2 regions of the Gordonia sp. C13 genome follow, and region 1 is predicted to be linked to the other one. Evidence: riboswitches for the same ligand, from Rfam matches in the RefSeq annotation. Region 1 holds a riboswitch; the other holds the start of a gene.
What was found. A riboswitch is a leader RNA that binds a small molecule or an ion and turns the genes downstream of it on or off. The one in region 1 is predicted to bind thiamine pyrophosphate.

Region 1 (10,754 bases):
AACAGCACCGGCGGTGACTGGCGGTGGCTGATCGTCGTGCTCATCGCGTTCGGCTGGATGATGCTGGCGCGCGTGATCCATTCACTTGCGCTGACCGTCCGCGAGCGCGACTACGTCGCCGCCGCAAGGTATCTGGGCGTGTCCCCGGTGACGATCATCCTCCGGCACATCCTGCCCAACATCGCGTCATTACTGGTCATCAACTTCGCCCTCGGCGTCGTGGCCACGGTGCTCGCCGAGACCGGGCTGTCGTTCCTCGGGTTCGGCGTGAAGATCCCCGACGTCACCCTCGGCTCCTTGCTACAAGCGGGTGCCGGGACGCTGGCCGCGTCGCCGTGGCTGTTCTGGTTCCCCGCTGCCGCACTGGCACTCCTCACGGTCTCGATGGCGCTCATCGCCGACGGCCTGCGCGACGCCTTCGACCCGACGTCGCGTGGAGGTGCCCGTCGATGACGAATCCCGATGCGGTGCTGACGGTCCGCGATCTGAGAGTGGACTTCGGTAGCGAGGCAGGCACGGTGGAGGCCGTCCGCGGTCTCGACTTCGACCTGCGGGCCGGCCGGACCACCGCCATCGTCGGTGAATCCGGGTCGGGCAAATCGGTGTCGGCTCTGGCGGTTCTGGGGCTGCTGCCGGACACCGCACGCGTCAGCGGATCGGTCGCGCTACGGAATCGAGAACTGATCGGGTTGTCGGACAAGGAGATGTCCGCGGTCCGGGGTTCGGAGATCGCCATGGTTTTCCAGGACCCGTTGTCGTCGTTGACCCCGGTGTTCACCGTGGGAGCGCAGATCTCCGAGGCGGTGCGGGCCCATCAATCCATCACCGCCAAGCAGGCCTGGTCGCGGTCGGTCGAACTGCTCGACCTGGTCGGGATCGGTGATCCGCAGCGACGCGCCAAGGCCTTTCCGCACGAGTTGTCCGGCGGGATGCGGCAACGCGTGATGATCGCGATGGCGATCGCCAACGACCCATCCGTGATCATCGCCGACGAACCGACCACCGCGCTCGACGTGACCATCCAGGCGCAGATCCTCGAGGTACTCGCCACCGCCCGGCGCGAGACCGGCGCCGCGATGCTGCTCATCACGCACGATCTCGGCGTCGTCGCGGGGCAGGCCGACGACGTCGTGGTGATGTGCGCCGGCCGGGCGGTCGAGACCGCCGACGTCGACACGCTGTTCGGCGGACCGCGGATGCCGTACACGATCGGATTGCTGGGAGCGGTGCCGCGGGTGGACCGCCGGGCCGATGCGCTCATCCCCGTCCCGGGAACGCCTCCGGTCCTCATCGACGTACAGGACCGCTGTCAGTTCGCACCACGGTGTCCCGTCGCGATCGACGACTGCCGTCGGAGCGAACCGGAACTGGTGAAGGTGACCGGCGACCACCGGGCTGCGTGTATTCGCGTCGGGGAGATCGATGTCGACGGTCGGGTCGGCGGCGAGCCGGTGTTCCCGCCGCCCGATGTGCCCACGGCGCCGACGGCGGTCGTCGACCGCCAGGAACGGGAGACCGTCCTCGACGTGGTGGACATGACCAAGGTCTTCCCGCTGACGAGCGGCTTCCTCAAGCGCCGGGTGGGTTCGGTGCGGGCGGTCAACCGGATCAGCTTCGACATCCGGCGCGGCGAGTCGATGGCCCTCGTCGGGGAGTCGGGCAGCGGCAAGTCGACGACGTTGCTGGAGATCATGGACTTCGCGCAACCCGAGGGCGTCGTCCGGATCGGTGGGGTGGACCCGGCTGCGGTCCGGTCACGCGAGGCCCGCGCGCTGCGACAGAAGACGTCGATCGTCTTCCAGGACCCGTCGGATGCCCTCGACCCGCGATTCACCGCTTACGACATCATCGCCGAACCGCTTCGCGCGCTCGGGGTCTCGAAAGCGGAGACCGAGGAGAAGATCACCGATCTCATGCGGCGCGTCGGACTGGATCCCGTTCACGCAGACCGTTTCCCCGCCGCCTTCTCCGGCGGCCAGCGACAACGTCTCGCGATCGCGCGAGCTCTCGCCACCGACCCCGACCTGATCGTCCTCGACGAGCCCCTGTCAGCGCTCGACGTCTCGGTGCAGGCGGACGTTGTCAACCTGATCCGCCGCCTGCAGGCCGACAGTGACGTGGCGTATCTGGTTGTGGCCCACGATCTCTCCGTGGTCCGCCATCTCGCCGACCGCGTCGCGGTGATGTATCTGGGTTCGATCGTGGAGTCCGGGCCCACCGAGGCGGTCTTCGCCGAGCCCGCGCACCCCTACACCCGGGCACTCTTGTCGGCCGTACCCGTTCCGGACCCGCGCGTCGAACGGAGGCGGCAGCGCATCGTCCTGACCGGCGAACAACCGAGTGCGACAGACGAGATCGTCGGATGCAGTTTCACCAGCCGTTGTCCGTTGCATGCGCAGCTCGACGAGGAACGCCGTGCACGTTGCCGGACGGTCGTGCCTCTCCTGCGGCCGACGGATCAGGACGACGCCCCAGCGGTCGACCACCGAGCAGCATGCCATTTCCTGGAGGTGGACCGGTGAAGCGCTGGTCGGTGATCATCGCCGCGGTGGTCGTGGCCATCGCCTGCGTCACCGGTTGCGGTGCCGCGACCGACACCGGTGCGGTGAAGACCGAAGGAGCCTCGCTCAACCTGCAACCGCGCGAGAACCTGAAGGACGGCGGCAGTCTCACGACCGTGCTGCCGGAGGTGTCGGCCCAGTGGAACACCTTCCACGCCGACGGCAACGTCTACACCCTGGCCCTGTGGCGCTGGTACAACCCGCTGCTCGCCTACTTCACGCCAGACGGGCGGTACCTGCCGAATCCCGACTACCTCACCGACGTACGGACCGAGATCGTCGGCCGGGACACCGTGGTCACCTACACCGTCAACCCGAAGGCCTTCTTCAACGACGGCACACCGATCGACTACCGCGCCTTCGTCGAGACCTGGCGTACGAGCCGGGGCGTCGACGATCGCTACCTCGTCAGTTCCAGCGACGGGTACAGCCAGATCGCCTCGGTCACCCGCGGTGCCGACGACCGTGAGGTCGTCGTCCGCTTCGACGGCGTCTACGCCTGGCCCGACGGCCTGTTCAACGTCGTCCTCCATCCGAAGGCCGCGGCCCCCGATGTCTACAACGAGGGTTATGTCCGGAAGCCGCATCCCGAATGGGGTGCGGGGCCGTTCACGATCGCCTCCTACGACGCCGACAACGGGACCGTCGTTTTCGAACGAAATCCCAAGTGGTGGGGGAAGCCTGGCAAACTCGACAGTCGGATCTTCCGGCAGATGGAGTCCCAGGCAGCGCTCAACGCTTTCCAGAACGGCGAGATCGACGCGACCGGGGTGGCCGCCAAGGACGCTCGCGCGCGGGCCCTCACCATGAACGGCATCGACATCCGCACCGCGGCGGCACCGCAGCAGTCGTTGCTCGTACTCAACCTCGACACCCCGATCCTGTCCGACCGGCGCGTCCGGGAGGCCGTGCTCTCCGCGGTCGACCGGGAGACGCTGTCGCGCATCAGGTTCACCGGTCTCAACTACACCGAGGAACTCCCCGGTTCGTTGTCGCTGTACCCGTTCCAGCCTGGTTATGAGGACAACCTGTCGAAGGTGCTGTCCTACGACCCGGCGAAAGCCGAGGAGCTGCTCGACCGGGCGGGGTGGCTGAAGGGTGGGGACGGCATCCGCAGCAAGGACGGCAGAAGGTTGTCGCTCGAGCTGCCCAACATCGGCGACGACACCACGACCCAGAACCTGTCCCGCGCGCTCCAGGCGATCCTGAAGAAGGTGGGCGTCGATCTCACTGTCCGCCAACGCCCGTCGGCCGACTTCTCGCAGGTCGTGGTCAACAAAGAATTCGACCTACTGCTGCTCGGCTTCTCCTCCAGCGATCCCTTCGGCATGGCCTACTTCTGTCAGGTGTGGTGCACGGGCTCCCAGCTGAATCCCGCCGGTGCCGGTTCCCCGGAACTCGATGCACAGATCGATGCGATGTCGCGGATCGGCGACCCGATGGCCCAGATCAAGGCCGGGAACGAGTTGGAGCGCGAGGCCTTCGCCCAGTTCTCCAACCTCCCGCTCTTCAACGGTCCGTCCATGGTCGCGGTGAAGGAGGGCCTCGCCAACTACGGGGCGGGACAGTTCTACGTCGGTCCCATCGAGGACGTCGGCTGGGAGAAGTAGATCTGCGCCTACTCACCCGCTGCCTGAGGTGCGAGCGCCGCGCCCCCCGCGCTCCCTGAGGTGCGAGCGCCGCGCCCCCCTTGCTCCCTGAGGTGCGAGCGCCGCGCCCCCTTGCTCCCTGAGGTGCGAGCGCAGCGAGCCACGAAGGGCTGGCGACGTCGGCTCACCAGGCCTTCGTGGCTCGTCGCCCATGCTCCTTGAGTAGCCGAGGAGCTTGCGACGAGGCGTATCGAAAGGTGTCGCCTACTCGCCCACCCGCCACAGCGGGTTCACCGGGCCGTGTCCGGCGCCCAACGGATAGGCGGCGGCCAGGCCGCGGGTGACCCACTTCTTCGCGAAGGAGACCGCGTCGGGAACCGAATAGCGATGTGCCAGGGCACAGGTGATCGCCGCGGCAAGTGTGTCGCCGGCGCCGTGGTCGTGGGTCGTGTCGACGCGCTCGTGGTTGAGTTCGATGAACTCGGCGCCGTCGTAGAGCAGGTCGGGGGAGTGGTCGCAGGACCGTAGGTGTCCGCCCTTGACCAGCGCCCAGGCAGGTCCGAGATCGAACAACGCCTTCGCCGCATCGCGCTGCGAGTCGGTGTCGACGACGTCGATCCCGGTGATGAGCCGCACCTCGTCGAGGTTCGGCGTCACCACCGTGGCCAGCGGGAAGAGGTTGTCGCGCAGGGTATCCAGGGCGGAGTCGGCGAGTAGTTGGTTCCCGTGCATCGAGGCACACACCGGGTCGACGACGAGCGGGGAGGAACCGTCGCGACCGATGCCGCTCGCCGAGCACTGCGCGACCACGGCATCGATGATCGGTGCCGACGCCAGCATGCCGGTCTTGGCGGCGCCGACGCCGATGTCGTCGGCGACTGTCGCGATCTGGGCGGCCACCGTTTCCGGTGCGATCTCCTGGAAACCGCTGACGCCCAGGGAGTTCTGCACGGTCACCGCGGTGACCGCGACACAACCGTGTAGGCCGAGGAGCGCAAAGGTACGCAGGTCGGCCTGGATGCCGGCGCCACCGCCGGAATCCGATCCGGCGATGGTCATCACGCGGACCGGTGTCTCTCCCGGTGCCGCGACCGGCAACAACTCGACGTCGGTCACGCAGTACCTCCGGGAACGGTCTCGAGCGGCAGGTACACGCGGTTGCCCGCCTCGGCGAACTCGGCCGACTTCGCCGCCATCCCCTCGGCGATCTTCCGGTCGATGTCCTCGGCGGTCACCAGGTTGTTCTCCTCGGCGTAGGCGCGCACGTCGGCGGAGATCCGCATCGAGCAGAACTTGGGGCCGCACATCGAGCAGAAGTGTGCGGTCTTCGCGGGTTCGGCCGGCAGCGTCTCGTCGTGGTACTCGCGGGCGGTGTCCGGGTCGAGGGCGAGGTTGAACTGGTCAAGCCAGCGGAACTCGAAGCGCGCCTTGCTCAATGCGTCATCACGCTCCTGTGCCCGGGGGTGGCCTTTGGCGAGGTCCGCCGAGTGGGCCGCGATCTTGTAGGTGATCACGCCGACCTTCACATCATCGCGATCGGGCAGTCCCAGGTGCTCCTTGGGTGTTACATAACAGAGCATGGCGGTGCCCGCCTGGGCGATCATCGCCGCACCGATGGCTGAGGTGATGTGGTCGTAGGCGGGTGCGATGTCGGTGGCGAGGGGGCCGAGCGTGTAGAACGGTGCCTCCTCGCAGAGTTCCTCCTCGAGACGCACGTTCTCGACGATCTTGTGCATCGGGATGTGCCCCGGTCCCTCGATCATCACCTGCACACCATGGGATTTGGCGATGGTGGTGAGTTCGCCGAGGGTGCGCAGTTCGGCGAACTGGGCCTCGTCGTTGGCGTCGGCGATCGACCCCGGGCGCAGTCCGTCGCCGAGAGAGAAGGTGATGTCGTAACGACGGAAGATCTCGCACAGCTCGTCGAAGTGCGTGTACAGGAACGACTCCTGGTGGTGCGCCAGGCACCAGGCGGCCATGATCGATCCGCCCCGCGAGACGATGCCGGTGACCCGGCGGGCGGTCAGCGGCACGTAGCGGAGCAGGACGCCGGCGTGCACCGTCATGTAGTCGACACCCTGCTCGGCCTGCTCGATCACGGTGTCGCGGTAGATCTCCCACGTGAGGGCGACAGGATCGCCGTTCACCTTCTCGAGGGCCTGATAGATCGGTACGGTGCCGACCGGCACGGGGGAGTTGCGCAGAATCCACTCGCGGGTGGTGTGGATGTCGGCGCCGGTCGACAGGTCCATGATGGTGTCGGCGCCCCATCGGGTGGCCCACACCATCTTCTCGACCTCGTCGGCGATCGAGCTGCGCACCGCTGAATTCCCGATGTTCGCATTGATTTTCACCGCGAATCTCTTGCCGATGATCATCGGCTCCGACTCGGGGTGACGATGATTCGCCGGGATCACCGCGCGTCCGATGGCCACCTCGGAGCGAACCAGCTCGGGGTCGACGCCCTCGCGCGCCGCGATGAACCGCATCTCGTCGGTGATGATCCCTGCTTGCGCCCAGGCGAGTTGGGTGCTCGCTCCGTCGACGGGTTCCGGACGGTGCCATTCGTCGCGGGTCGGCGGCAGTCCGCGCTCCACGTCGATGACCGCATCGGAATCGGTGTACGGCCCGGAGGTGTCATAGACGTCGAGATGTTCACCGTTGGTGAGGTGGATTCGACGCTGCGGTACGCGGAGGTGATCGACGGTGAGGTAGTGCTTGGAACTTCCCTCGATCGGTCCGGTCGTCAGACCTGAAGTCGTGGGTGTGGTGGATACACGTGTGCCCATGATGGTTCTCCCTACGCCGGCATTACCCGGACAGGTTCGAGCGGTCGGCGACCGCCCGTCGCCATCTCAGCCCTCGGTCATCGTGAGAGCCCCCGCGTGTGTAGTTGTGTTGCGGTTGCCACCTTACAACGGCGGTCAACACCCGAGGCCGCGCCCGGGAAGATCACCGGGAGGTCTCGTCAGTTACGGATCCGTAAGGTACGGTGTGACCCTGGTCACAAGGGGTCCTTACGTCGAGCCGCGGCGTCATGCAGGTGACCCGCCACAGTGATCACGTGAGGAGGTGTAGGTGTTACGCCAGAACCGGCATCGGCCGCCGCAGTCGGCGCGATCCATCCTGCAGCAGATCGCGCAGGTGGTGCACAACCCCGACCGCGAGCGGTTCGAACTCTGGGTCGCGGGAGATCTCGTCGGCGTGCTCGGCTACTCGACCGAGACCGTCGACGGTCAGACCACCATCACCGTCCTGCACACCGTGCTCTACGACGAATACAGCGGTCACGGACTCGCCACCCGTCTCACCCGGACGGTCATCCACTTCGCCCGGGAACGTAACGCGCGGCTCCGACCGGTGTGCTCGTTCACCAAGAACTATCTCGACCGTCACCCGGGGGTTGTGACGCTCGCCCCCGTATAAGGCGCGCGTCGATGTCCATGGCGGCGATCAACTGAACACGATTTGTACATCGCGGCGATGACCCGGTAGTACCTCGCGGGCGTACGGTTCGGCGGTGACCCGGACCGCGAGGACATCGATGACCGCAGTGGTAGAGACGACCGTCGGCGGCCCGCACCTCGAACAGGTGCGCCGCTTGGTCAACCTCATCGACGGCCAGTGAATCGAGGGTGAGGACACCCAGCTCGTCAGCACGAGTCCCACCTACCCCGATGTCGTCGTCGCCGAGGGGCGTTGTGCGAGTGCTCGACAGGTCGACGCCGCCGTCGACGCCGCATGTCGCGGCTTCGCCATCGCGATGAACGGGGTGGGGGGCGGCACCGAAAGGATGGGGAGACCCAGTGCGTCGCCGGCGGCGCAAATGCCTTCGGGGACGGCGTCGAAGGTGGTTCCGGTGTCGACGGCGAGCGCGGCCGCACGCGCCTGCGCGAGGCGCGAGACGTACTCGAACTGCTGCGCGTCCGAGGAGCCGATCGGTAGACCCGTGGTCATCACCAGCTCGCAGCCGGTGATCCATGGGGTGGGGTCGGCGAGCTCGATCGCGTGCGCCCATTCGATCACCCGATCCGCGCGCTCGTGTCCACCCACGAGAGTGAGTCCCAGGTCTGTGTTCTGGGCGAGACGCCGCACGGTCAAGGCCACGGCGACTCATCTCCTCGCAGGTCGGCGGACGGTCGGAGCCGTCCATCTGTGCGTCAGAGCATAGCGAGGGCGCCGGGAGTGGAGGTCATCCCGCTGAGGACACCAGCTGCTCTCGTAGAACCTTCTTGTCGATCTTGCCGACGGCGGTGACGGGCAGGGTTCGGACGACGCGGACGACGTCCGGCAGCTTGAACGACGCGAGGCCGCGGTCGGCGAGGAACGTGCGAAGCGTGGCCAGCTCGAGCGGCTGGGCCGGCGGATGGTCGTGGGAGAGCACGACCGCGGCGCAGATCTTCTCGCCCAGCGCGTCATCGGGCAGCCCGACCACCGCGACCTGCCGCACCGACGTGTGTGCGAGCAGGTTCTCCTCGACGTCGTCGGCGGCCACGTTCTCACCGGCCCGGACGATGGTGTCCTTGATACGACCCGTCACCGAGAGGTGTCCCGACGGCAGCCGGGTCACCTTGTCGCCCGATCGGTAGAAACCGCCGGGGGTGAAGGACTTCTCGTTGTGTGCGTCGGCCCGGTAGTACCCGCGGATCGTGTACGGGCCGCGAACGAGCAGTTCGCCTTCTTCACCGTCGGGGACGTCAGCCCCCTCCTCGTCCACGACGCGCACCTCGTCGAACTCCGACATCGGCGAGCCCTGGACCTCATGCACGAGATCCCGCGGCTCATCGGGCCGGGTGTAGCAGATGAGGCCCTCGGCCATGCCGAACACCTGCTGGACCACGTTGCCCAGTGCCTCGTCGAGGGCGACCGCGTCCGGGTGGGCCAGCTTGGCGCCGCCGACCTGCAGAAGTCGCAGGGAACTGATGTCCGCGGGCTCCCACTCGGTCGCCGCGCACCACAGCTGTGCGAGGGCTGGGACCAGCGCGGTCACCGTGACGCGGTGCCGTTCGATCAGGTCGAAGGTGTTGTCGGGACTGGGGTTGTCGGTGAAGACGACGTGGCCGCCGACGCCGAGGACGCCGAGGATTCCAGGGCAGCACAGGGGGAAGTTGTGGGCCGCGGGCAACGCGACGAGGTAGGTGTCGTCGGCGGTCAGCTCCGCGACCTCGGCCGACAGTCGTGCGTTGAGGTCGTAGTCGTCATGCGTGCGCGCGATCAGTTTGGGCAGGCCGGTGGTACCGCCCGAGACCAGGAACAGGGCCGGGAGTTCGGCGCTCGGCGGGTCGGGGAGATCGACCGACGCGGGGTCCGCTTCGGGTGCCGGTGCGAACGGGCCGGGATCGCCGGAGATGAACACCTGCGCGACGGCCGGGACGCGGGACTGCAGCTCGGTGGCGAGATCCCGGAAGTCGAAGCCGCGTCGACCGTCCTCGCCGATATAGGCGACGGCCCCGGCGCCGGCGGCGAGATGGGCGATCTCGGTGATCCGGTGCGCGGGCAGGGTCATGACCGGTGCGACGCCCGCGCGGAGCAGACCGAGCAGATTCACGACGAACTCGAGCGAGTTGTTCTGCTGGAGGACGACGCGTTCTCCCGGGCGGAGTCCGGCCTCGACGAAACCGGCCGCGCGACGCAGCGAGGCCTCGCGCAGTTCGGAGTAGGTGAGCGTCCGCGGCCCGTCGATGGAGGCATCGGTGACGGCCGGGGCGTCGGGGGCGCGGTCGATGCTGGCGTCGAAGCCGGCGAACAGTGGGAGTCCGCGGAACAGTCCGGCGTCGCGGTAGCGGTCTGCCTGGGCGTCGGCGTACGGGGTGAAACCGTCGAGCAGGTCGGTCGCGTGGTCCTGAGGCGTCGGCATGGGACCCATTCAAACACAGGCAGGATAGGGTAACCTTACCGGTCGGTCGGGGTGGAGGATTCGTGCGGTACTCTGCCTACTCGGACGGTCTGTTTGATTAGGCTGTCCTAATATCCCTAGGATCACTGGTGCTGCCGCCCACGACCGGAGGACAAGACATGTCGCTGACGACCGACTCGCGGACATCGAGGATCGATGCTGCGGAACTCGGCCTCGACGGGGCGGCCGGTCTGATCGCTCCGGCGGCACCGCTCACCGAGACGGTGGCCGCCCGGATCTCGGCGGCCTGGGCCGGTTCCGGCGAGTTCGGCGACCATGTCGTCTACGAGCGCGGCCGTCGATGGACCTTCGCCGCGGGCGTCCGCGTGCGAGTCGTCGTCACCCGCCGCGAGGTCATCGTCGACGACCAGGGTCGCCGGACGACCACCGCATGGCAGGGCGATCCGGCCGACGCGCTGGCCGCGGCGACGGAGTCCCTGTCGGTCGCCGATTGGCGTCTCTACGGGTGGGTCGGTTTCGACTTCTGTGCGCCGTACCACGGCATCCTCGAACGCGTTCCCGACGACACGGTGCTCGCGCATCTGATCGTTCCCGAGTTCGAGGCCTTCGTCGACGCGGACGGGGTGGACACCGGCACCGCCGACCCGGAGCGATCTCGTCGTCTTCTCGAGATCGCGGCCACCGCAGGCGATCCCGGGACGTCGCGCCCCGTCGACGTGCGGGTGGACACCGAGGACTACCGCGGCC
Region 2 (10,754 bases), on a different contig from region 1:
CGTCGATGACGCATGAGCAGAACGGGGAGACGGTCACCGAGTCGGTGCCGCTGCCCGACCATCTGACGGCGGTCCGGCGAGCCGAACAGTTCTTCGCCGACAACGGCACCGACCTCGTACACGCCGGACTCGCGGCCGTCGGGCACCGTGTGGTGCACGGCGGCCGGTCGTTCTACGAGCCGACCCTCGTCGACGACTGGGTCATCTCGGAGATCAAGCGGATCTCCACCCTTGCGCCGCTGCACAATCCGGCCAATCTGGTGGGCATCGAAGCGGCCCGGACCCTGCTCCCCGACGTGCCGTCGGTCGCGGTGTTCGACACGGCCTTTTTCCACGGGCTGCCGGCCGCGGCTGCGATCTACGCCGTCGACCGCGAGGTGGCGGCCGAACACGCGATCCGGCGGTACGGATTCCACGGCACCAGCCACGAATACGTGTCGGGCCGCGTCGCGGAGTTCCTCGGCAAGGACCCCGCCGACCTCGACCAGATCGTGCTGCATCTCGGCAACGGAGCGTCGGCGTCGGCCATTTCGGGCGGACAACCCGTCGACACCAGCATGGGAATGACCCCGCTGGAGGGGTTGGTGATGGGAACCCGCAGCGGCGACATCGACCCCGGCCTGGTGCTGCACCTCAACCGCGTGGCCAAGCTGTCCGTGGACGAGATCGACACCTTGCTGAACCAGAAGTCGGGGTTGCGAGGTCTGTGCGGCGAGAACGACTTCCGTTCCATCACCGAACTGGTCGACGCCGGAGACGAGTACGCCCGCCGCGCCTACGATGTCTACATCCACCGGTTGCGGCACTACCTCGGCGCGTACACCTTCGGCCTCGACAAGCTCGACGCGATCACTTTCACCGCGGGCGTCGGCGAGAACTCGGCGCGTGTCCGGGCGGACGCGCTCGAGGGGCTGGAGCGATTCGGGATCGTCCTCGACCCCGACCGCAACGCCGCAGCCGACCGGTCGGCGCGTCGGATCTCCGCCGACGACAGCGCCGTCGACGTGCTGGTGGTCCCGACGAACGAGGAACTCGCGATCGCCCGGCAGTCGGCGGCGCTCGTGGCGGAGAGTTCGTCGGCCGAGTAGTCGGTTTCGATACGGCTCGTCGCAAGCTCCTCGCCTACTCAACCAGCGATGACTCCGCCAGCCGCGTATCGAGGTCAGAACAGCGTGTTCGGCCGGACGTAGTTCGCGAGATCGACCAGCATGAACCGGTGTTCGCGGTTGTTTCGGGTCTGACGGGCGAGCTGGCGCAGGGATCTCTCGGTGCCGGTGCGGATCCCGTACTCGGTGAAAGGGAAGCCCAGGAGGGTCGAGGGTTCCTTGTCCGAATCCTCTTCCTCGGGGTTGTCGTGAATCCAGCCGAGCGCGGTACCGAGCACGATCAGCAGCATGCGCGACTTACGGGGTTCGGTGTCGGGGATCTGCTCGAGTCGTCGTGCGGCCTCGACGATCTGGTTGCGGGTGACCTGCGAGGTGGGCCGGCCGTGCACCAGCGCGATGATCGCCGTCGCCCGGGCGGTGTTGAAATGCCTACTGGTGGCGGGCACTTCGTCGAGCGGGCGGATCGCACCGTCGTAGTCGCCGGCGGCCACGGCGAGACGGGCCAGCCCGAAGGCGGCGGTCACGATGCTGTGATCGGTGAGCCACAGGTCGTGATAGTGGTGTTGTGCGACGTCGTAGAGCCGGGAGATCTTCTCGGCCGACTTCCCCGACCCGTTCTCGTCGGCGAGCCACCGCCCGATCAGTTCGGCGGTACCGGCGACCGCGAGTTTGGGAGCGACCTCGCCCGGCATCGCACCCAGCACCTCGTCGAAGCGTTCGTAAGCCAGCTCGGGTTCGTCGTTCATCAGAGCGCAGATGCCCATGTACCACTCCACCCGCCACGAATCACCGTGGTGCTCACGGACATCGCGGAGCAATGCGAGAGCGGTGTCGACGTCGTCGAGCTGCAGGTGGGCGCGCGCCTCGGCCAGGTCGATCTCCAGCGACGGGTGGGCGTTCTTCACCGGTCGGCCGCCGAACAGCGATGCGAACCCTTCGGCGCGTGCGGTGTTGATCGAGTCGAGGGTCTGCCGCGGGTCGGACAGGGCGGCCGACGTCAGCAGGCTCGCGGCCGGGTCCAACGGATTCACCAGGGGCAGTGGGAGTGCGGTGGCGATGTCGACCGGATCGTAGAAGGCGGCCTGGTCGGGGTCGAAGAAGCCGTCGACCGGGGCGAGCATCAGATCGGTGCCGAAGGTCGAGCGCTGCGGAGTGAAGACCGTGGACAGCGAAGGTCGGGGGACACCGGTGTGCACGGCGACCGTCTCGCGCAGCACGTTGAGCACCTGGGTGCTCATCTCCTCCGCCGAGGCGAACCGGTCGGCCGGATCGGGGGCCGTGGCACGTTGCAGCAGAAGGTAGAACGACGGGTTGTCGCGGAAGACGGCGGTCTCATCGGGGGCCGGGAGACCGTCGACGTAGCGCCCGTTCCGCATCTCCATCGGCACGGTCAACACCGCGAGGGTGCGTCCGACGCTGTAGATGTCGGTGGCGACCTGCGGGCCGGTCTTGACGATCTCCGGGGCCTGGAAACCCGGTGTGCCGTAGAGGTGTCCGTAGCCGTTGATCGGTGAGACCGCCCCGAGGTCGATCAGCTTGACCTCGTCGCTGCCGACCATGATGTTCTCGGGTTTGACGTCGTTGTAGACCAGGCCCACCGAGTGGAGATAGCCGACTGCCAGCAACACCTCGAGGATGTAGGCGAGACCCTGTTCAACCGACAGCAGTGACTTCTCCGGGTCGCCCGAGGTGATCTGCTTGAGCGTCTGACCGCCGATGTACTCCATCACGATGTAGCCGAAACGCTCGCCGTCATCGCTGATGTGCTCGACGAAGTTGTAGATCTTGACGATGCCGGGATGGTTCACCGACGCCAGGAACTGCCGCTCGGCCACTGCGACGCGCTGGGCCTCCGAATCGGAGGAGTTCAGAAGACCTTTCAGAACGACGGGCCGGTCACTGACGTTGCGGTCGATGGCCAGGTAGATCCACCCGAGTCCGCCGTGGGCGATGGCGCCGGCGATCTCGTACTGGTCGGCGACCAGCGTCCCCTGGGCGAGGCCCGGCACGAACGAGTACCGCGCACCGCAGTTGGCGCAGTCGCCGGTGGGCGGGCCCTCGCCCTCACCCTCGAGTCGTCCGACGGGTTTGCCGCAGCGCCAGCAGAATCGCTTGCTCTCGGCGATCACCGGGTCGTCGATGACCGCGTCCTCCGGCTCGATGTCGGTGATCTTCGGCATCTCGACCAGGCCGCTGCCGAGGCGGCGCTCGTGGACCGGCGGGCGTCGCCGTGGGACGAGTCGCCGTCCGAGCGGGCCCGAATCCGGTTCCGGTGTGGCGCGGGTGCGGACAACCCGGTCGGTTCGGCCGTCGAAGCGGTCCGGCGGCGCGATCCCGACGGTGAATGCGGGCGCGGCCGCCTGCGTTCCGACATCGGAGTCGGCCACCGCGCGCGGCCTGGTGGTGTCGTCGTCGTCGGCGGTGTCGTCGGCTCCGGCCATCAGAGCGTCGAGATCAGCCTTCTGCGTGCCGACCTCGACGACCTGGTCGGTGGTGCCCTCGTCGGGGGAACGGACATCGGTCGTGTGGTCGTCGGTCGGGTTCTCGGGGCCGGCGGCCTCGGCGGCATGCGCGTCGGTGGTGTGACGATCGGTGTCGGCCTCGTCGTCGCCCATCAGGTCGGCGAGAGAGACGCGCTGGGTACCGACCTCCTCCGGGGTGTCGGGGGTGGGTACGTCATGACCCTCGGGGCCGTGAGGGTCTGCGTGGGATGGTTCGCCGGCGTAGTCCATGGGCATCAGTCCCGGTAGTACGGCTGCGGTGCGCCGAATCCACTGTCGAGGATGGTGAGCCAGCGATCGCGGATCTGTTGCCAGCGGCCGGTCGCGCGGATGCGTTCGAGGACCCCGTTGACGAAGCGGATCATGTCGTCCTCGCCCTTCGGGATGCCCACGCCGTAGAACTCCTCACCGAGACTCGGGCCGACGACCCGGACCCACGGGTCCTGTGCGGCGAGTCCGGCGAGGATGGCGTCGTCGCTGGTGACCGCGTCGACCTGGCCCTGTTGCATGAGCACGAGGCAATCGGCCCAGGTGGTGGTGCTGACGATCCGCACCCGCGGCTGGATGGACTGCATCCGGCCGATCGAGGTGGTGCCGCGGGCGGCGCAGACCCGCTTGTCGGCGAGCTGGGAAGGCCCGACGATGTTCGAGTTGCGGAACGACAGGATACGTTGCGACGCCACGTAATACGGGGCCGAGAACGAGATGTCGCGGAGTCGGTCGCAGGTGATGCTCATCGTCTTGATGACGACGTCGACGGTCTTGTCGCGCAACGCGTCGATGCGTTGCGCGGAGCTGAGCACCTGGAACTCGACGCGGTTCGGGTCGCCGAAGATCGCCGCCGCGATCTCGCGGGCGATGTCGACGTCGAAGCCCTGGATGTCGCCGGAGATGGGGTCCCGGAAGCTGAACAGGTTGGAACCGATGTCGAGTCCGACGATGAGCCGGCCGCGTTCGAAGATGCCGGCCATCGTCGAGTTCGGCGGCATGCGTCCTGGTACGGGCATCTCGGCGGGTGGGCGCAGGGTGAGGGTCGCGTTGCACGCCTCCGAACTCGGCGGCGGCTCGATCGGCACGTCGGTCTGGACGCCGGGCAACACCAGCGGTCCGGCCGTTGCGGTCGGCGGCGGTGCCTCTGGAGCGGGGAACCGGACACAGCCCGTGGCGACCAGGGCCACGAGCAGCAGGACCGCGACGATCAGCGGCCGCCGCGAGCGGGCGGGGCCGGGAAGGCGGAGCCGGGAGAAGGTCATCGGTACTCCCGTATTCGGGGGGTGAGCCCGCCGACGATCGCGACGGCGGCGACGACCGACAGCAGGAGGATGCCGGTCCCGGTGAAGCCGAGCACGCGCTGGGCGGTGTTGATGTCGTCGCGGAACGACGTCCGCGCGGTGGTGATCGCGTCGACCAGCGCGGTGTCGACGGCCGTGTACGCGCGGGCCGAGCTGTTGAGGCCGTCGCCGACCGTCAACTGGCGGGCACGGTCGAAGTCGCCGGTCTGGATGTACCGGCGGACGGCGTCGTCGGTGCGTTTCCATTCGGCCAGCGCCGTACTCACCGCATCGAGCTGCTGATCCGACACCGAACCCGTCTCGTCGGAGCCGCGGACGTCGTCGACGATGCCGGCGATCTTGGCGGTCGTTGCGGCGAAGGTGCGTTCCAGCCCGCCCTGATCGCCGCGGCGGATGAGTGACAGGGTCTCGGCCGATCTCGCCTGCTGGGTCAGGATGCGTGCGGCGGTCAGCTCGCGCAGCGGGTCGGCGCCGTCGGTGCGGGCGTTGCTGGTCGCCGCGACCGACATCAGTCCCGACGCCAGCAGCCACACCGTCCCCAGGGTCAGCGCGAAGATCGCCGCGACCATCCCGAGGTTGAAACGACGCCGGGTCTTGCGCGCGAGATACCGGGAGGTCAGCACCATGGCGGTGAGCAGCAGTAACAGCGGGATGTAGACCGTCCACGGCGGCCGGGTCAGCGAATGCTGCGGGTCGGCGATCGCCATCGACCGTCTCTCGTAGAGACGTTGGGCGGCCGGCAGGATCTTGTCTTGCATGAGCGACGACGCCTGACCCAGGAAGGCCGAACCGACCGGATTGCCCAGTCGGTTGTTGGTGCGGGCCGTCTCGATGAGGCCGCTGTAGACCGGGATCGACGTCGACAGGGTGTCGAGGTCCGCCGACAGCGCCCGCTCGGTCGCGTCCTCGGTCATCCCCGGTCCGGGTTCGCTCGAGGTCCCGGTCGCGAGGATCAGCGACGACGAGGCGGTCGCGAGGGCGTCGGAGTAGCGTTCCCGCAGCTCCGGCGTCTCCAGACCGCCCGAGATGAACGCGGCGTTCGCGGATGCGTCGGCGATCGACAGCGAGCTGTAGAGGACCTGCGCGGCCTCGGCGAGCGGCTCGGTCCGGTCGATCAGACGCTGCAGTGTCTGGGTGCGGTCCTCGAGCACGATCGAGGCGTACCAGCCGGTGGTCAGACAGCCGAGCACGAGGATGACGCAGATGATGATCAGCTTGCCGGGAGTGGTGCCCGAGTAATGACGGAGAGTCTGGAACGGTGACTGCGCGCGCTCGCGTGCGGTGGCGACGAGCTCTCGACGATCGGCGAGGACCTGGCGGATCGGCGGCGACGACTGGGCGGGGCGGATCGTGCGACCGCCACGGGTGAGTGCCGTCCGCACGGAGGACGCATCGCCGGTCACCTAGCTGATCCCCTTCTCGAACGCTGGATCGTCTCCGGTGCGGCCGCTCGGTCCCCGGTCCCCGTGCCGGCTCCCGCGACCTGAAAGAAGAATGACTCATCTGGGTCATCGCTCACCGGGTCGTGCGTGTTTCAGCCTATGCCATCGAGGAGGGTTCCTCCGGGCATCGCGGTCGCCACGCCGACGGGTTCCTGATGGCCCTGGCAGGTCGCGCGAGTCTCACTTACGGTGGAGGAATCCGGCGTACGGCTCGCCGGGCTGCAAGGAGGCGTGGTGCGCGGAGACGGCGACGGCTGGGTGATCGATCCCGACGGTTCACGGTACTGGGGTGTCCACGGCGCGGCGGGTCTGCTGCTCCGGGCGCCGCTGGCCGACGGCGCGACAGGTGTTCTGCTCCAGCATCGCGCCGCGTGGTCCCACCAGGGCGGGACCTGGGCCCTGCCCGGCGGTGCGCGGGACTCCCACGAGGGCGCGATCGACACCGCGATGCGCGAAGCCGAGGAAGAAGCCGGCATCGACAGCGCGGACCTGCGGGTCGTCGCCGCCGTCGTCACCCACGAGTCACCCGGCGGCTGGACCTACACGACGGTCATCGCCGAGACCGACGAGCCGGTGCGCACGGTCGCCAACTTCGAGTCGACGGAACTGCGCTGGGTCGAAGAACAGCACGTCGATCAGCTGCCGCTGCATCCGGCGTTCGGCCGGGCCTGGCCCACGCTGCGCGAGCGCATCGCCGCACTCGACCCGCAGGGTTAGGAGCCGAGCAGCCGGTTGGCGCCGGAGATCAGTGCGGCGATGTTCGCGTCGTCCCCGGTTCGGCCCTCGCCGAAAGCCCACGCCTGCCGGCCGTTGTTCTCACACAGCAGGAACGTGGCGATCGCGCCGTCGACCTCGCGCTGGTGCAGCCGCAGGATCTGAACGGGTGCGCCGAGGTCGTACAGGATGGACGTCATCGCACCGAGCGGTCCGGCGGCGACGGCGCTGCACGACATGATGCGGTCGGCGATCGCGATGGTCGCACGGCATTCGACGAGGTCCTGCCGCGCCGGTGCGACCGACCACGAGCCGAGGCGGATGGCTCCGCCGCATGCGTACTCGTCGGTGAAGTGTTGCCAGCTCATCCCGATGGCCTCCTCGCGCATACCTGCAGGCAGCGGGCGGCCGAAGTGCTCGGTGACGGGGTCCCCCGACGGCGCGGTCGCATGCCTGTGTCGTGAGAAGGATGGGTGGGGCAGATGAAGAAGATGCATCTCGAAAACCGATTTCGGTCGAAGAACGGATGACCGACTGGAGCGCGCAACCGACCCGCAGCGGGGGGTCGGTCAGAATCAGACCCCGCTGCGGCGGGTTACGAGCACGCGCTTGAGCATCATGATCCGTCCAGGCTAGACCGCGGTGTCGGGATCAGGCAAACGGATTCCACCCCGGGCCCGATCCGAAAACCACCCCTGAAAACCGCCCCTGAAAACCGCCCCTGAAAACCGCCCCTGAAAACCGCCCCTGGGAAGCGCGCCCGAGATCCGCCCTCCAGAGGGCCGTCGACGACGATATGTCCGAGGTCCGGCTGCAGAGGGCGGATTCCAGGGGCGCTTTTCAGCAGGTCGGCGCTACAACCGGTCGAGGAGGTTCGCAGCCGCGGCGGTGGGATCGGCGGCGGCGGTGATCGCCCGCACGACGACGATCCGGCGGGCACCCGCGGCGGTCACCTCCGGCACCCGCGGCGCGTCGATCCCGCCGATGGCGAACCACGGCTTGTCGGGGGAGGCCTCGGCTGTCGTGGTCACCAGGTCGAGGCCGGCGGCGCTGCGACCCGGCTTGGTGGGGGTGGTCCAGCACGGGCCGACGCAGAAGTAGTCGACGTCGGGGTCGGCAGCGGCAGCGGCGGCCTGCGCGGGATCGTGAGTCGACGCCCCGATGATCGTGTCGGGTCCGACTATCCGGCGCGCCACCTGTGGCGGGAGGTCGCCCTGTCCGACGTGGAGGACGTCGGCACCCGAGAGCGCGGCGATGTCCGCACGGTCGTTGACCGCGAGCAGCGCACCGTGGGCGTCGACGACGCCCCGCAGCGCGGCGAGGATCTCGAGTTCCTCCCGGGCCTCGAGCGTGCCGAACTTCTTCTCGCCCGCCGACCCCTTGTCGCGCAGCTGCACGATGCCGACGCCACCGGCGAGGGCGGCGCCGACGAACTCGAGCAGGTCGCCGCGCTCGCGCCGCGCGTCGGTGCACAGGTAGAGCCGGGCGGAGTCCAGTCGGCGGCGCGATTCGGTGGCACGTGAGCCGGGGGTGATCGTCACGGCGACCAGGCTAGCCCCGCGTGGTCCGGCCGGGCGTAGGGTGGACCGCGAGAACACACGGGAGCCCGGGCAGGCGGGCTGAGAGTGCGGACCCCTTCCGCAGACCGTCGAACCTGATCCGGGTCATTCCGGCGAAGGAAGGTGATCTGACTTGAGCGACACCCCAGCACAATTCGACCGTGCGCTCACCGTCGTCGGCGGTGGCGTCGTCGGTCTGACCTGTGCGCTCGCCGCCGCCGATGCGGGCTGGCGAGTCCAGGTCATCGACGCCGGTCACGACGAGCGGGCCTCGTGGGTGGCAGGCGGCATGCTCGGTTCGCTCGGCGAGGGTCATCCGGGTGAGGAGGCCGCGCTCGCGCTGTCGGTCGAATCGGTGCGGCGCTGGCCGACGCTGGTGAAGCGGCTCGACGACCCCGCGATCGTGACGGCCACCGACTCCCTGTTCGTCGCCGGTTCGGCGGCCGACGCCGCGTACCTGCGTCACCTCGCCGATTTCGTCTGGGCCAACCAGCCGCGGACCGACGCCACGCTCAGCTCGGTGACGGGTCGTGAGATCCGTTCTCTGGAGCCGTCCTTGAGTTCGCGACTCATCGGCGGGTACCGGGCGGTCGGGGAGTGGTCCATCGACAACCGGCGGCTGCTGGCGACCCTGCGCAGCGGCGGGGCCGCGGCCGGGGTGCGGTACACGGATGCGCGGGTGGAAAGCCTCACCGACGCGCGCGAACTCGCCGGTCCACGAGATCAGATACTCCTCGCCGCTGGACTCGGTACCGCGACGTTGCTTCCCGACGTACCCCTCCACGCGGCGAAGGGAGAGATCCTCCGATTGCGCCGGACACGGTGGTCGGTCCCGCCGCCCGGACACGTGGTCCGTGCCCGACTCCACGGCCGGGCGGTGTACCTGGTCCCCCGCGAGGACGGGATCGTGGTGGGCGCAACACAGTACGAGGCCGGGGACGTTCATGACCGCGTCCCACAGGCGGGCGGCGTGGCCGATCTGCTCGCCGACGCGATCGAGGTCATGCCGGGGCTGCGTACCTACGAACTGACCGAGGCGGGCGCCGGACTGCGTCCGTGCACCGCCGACGGCCTACCGATCGTGGAGCGGATCGACGACCACACGGTGGTCGCGACCGGCCACGGCCGCAACGGAATCGTCCTCGCACCGGGCACGGCGGACAAGGTGCTCGGGATTCTGGAAGGAGCATCAGCGTGACCATCACCGTGAACGGAGAGGACCTCGACGTCGGCGACGACGCGTCGGTGACGGATGTCGTGACCCGACTCGGGCTGCCGGACCGCGGCATCGCGGTGGCCGTCGACGGTGCGGTCGTACCGCGCGGACGATGGTCGGCCCACACCATGACCTCGGGAGCGGTCGTGGAGATCGTGACGGCGGTGCAGGGTGGCTGAATCCGACAGCATCGACGGCGCAGACGTTTCCGAGGCCGACCCGCTTCGGATCGCCGGCCGCGAGTTCTCCTCCAGACTCATCACCGGAACCGGCGGCGCAACGAATCTCGCGTCCCTCGAGCGTGCGCTCGTCGCGTCGGGCACGGAACTCACGACCGTCGCCGTGCGTCGCGTCGACGCCGCGTCGGGAACGGGTGTCTTCGACCTGTTGCGCAGGCTCGACATCGCGGTACTGCCCAACACTGCCGGGTGTCACACCACTGCCGAGGCGGTGCTCACCGCGCAGCTGGCTCGCGAGGCGTTCGAGACGAACTGGGTCAAACTCGAGGTCGTGGCCGACGAGCGCACCCTGATGCCGGATGCCGTCGAACTCGTCGACGCCGCAGCCGCATTGGTGGCCGACGGATTCGTGGTGCTCGCCTACACCAACGACGACCCGGTCCTCGCCGCGCGACTCGCCGACCTCGGGGTCGCCGCAGTGATGCCGCTCGGCTCACCGATCGGGACCGGACTCGGAATCCTCAACCCGCACAACATCGAGATGATCGTCGACCACTGTTCCACGGCCTTCGATGATCCGCTCCCGGTGATCCTCGATGCCGGCATAGGCACGGCCAGCGACGCCGCCCGCGCGATGGAACTCGGTTGCGACGGAGTGCTTCTCGCGACCGCCGTCACGCGTGCGGAGAATCCGGAGCGGATGGCGTCGGCGATGCGGCATGCGGTGATCGCCGGAAGGCTCGCC

Region 2: it holds a riboswitch for thiamine pyrophosphate, as region 1 does, so the genes downstream of both, thiO (glycine oxidase ThiO) here and thiC (phosphomethylpyrimidine synthase ThiC) in region 1, are expected to answer to the same signal.

Annotation. Positions count from the first base shown of each region.
Region 1 covers NZ_JALPSY010000003.1:74,103-84,856, forward strand. The annotation lists gene M1L58_RS04095 (ABC transporter permease) at 1-453, shown strand, start outside; gene M1L58_RS04100 (dipeptide ABC transporter ATP-binding protein) at 450-2,522, shown strand; gene M1L58_RS04105 (ABC transporter family substrate-binding protein) at 2,519-4,171, shown strand; gene thiD (bifunctional hydroxymethylpyrimidine kinase/phosphomethylpyrimidine kinase) at 4,415-5,266, opposite strand; gene thiC (phosphomethylpyrimidine synthase ThiC) at 5,263-6,939, opposite strand; TPP riboswitch at 6,931-7,045, opposite strand; gene M1L58_RS04120 (GNAT family N-acetyltransferase) at 7,229-7,576, shown strand; partial or broken gene M1L58_RS04125 (PucR family transcriptional regulator ligand-binding domain-containing protein) at 7,901-8,257, opposite strand; gene M1L58_RS04130 ((2,3-dihydroxybenzoyl)adenylate synthase) at 8,343-10,007, opposite strand; gene M1L58_RS04135 (salicylate synthase) at 10,166-10,754, shown strand, end outside.
Region 2 covers NZ_JALPSY010000013.1:16,301-27,054, forward strand. The annotation lists gene M1L58_RS12295 (acetate kinase) at 1-1,088, shown strand, start outside; gene M1L58_RS12300 (serine/threonine-protein kinase) at 1,163-3,844, opposite strand; gene M1L58_RS12305 (glutamate ABC transporter substrate-binding protein) at 3,844-4,860, opposite strand; gene M1L58_RS12310 (hypothetical protein) at 4,857-6,302, opposite strand; gene M1L58_RS12315 (NUDIX hydrolase) at 6,576-7,058, shown strand; gene M1L58_RS12320 (hypothetical protein) at 7,055-7,423, opposite strand; gene thiE (thiamine phosphate synthase) at 7,910-8,596, opposite strand; TPP riboswitch at 8,644-8,754, shown strand; gene thiO (glycine oxidase ThiO) at 8,748-9,812, shown strand; gene thiS (sulfur carrier protein ThiS) at 9,809-10,009, shown strand; gene M1L58_RS12340 (thiazole synthase) at 10,002-10,754, shown strand, end outside.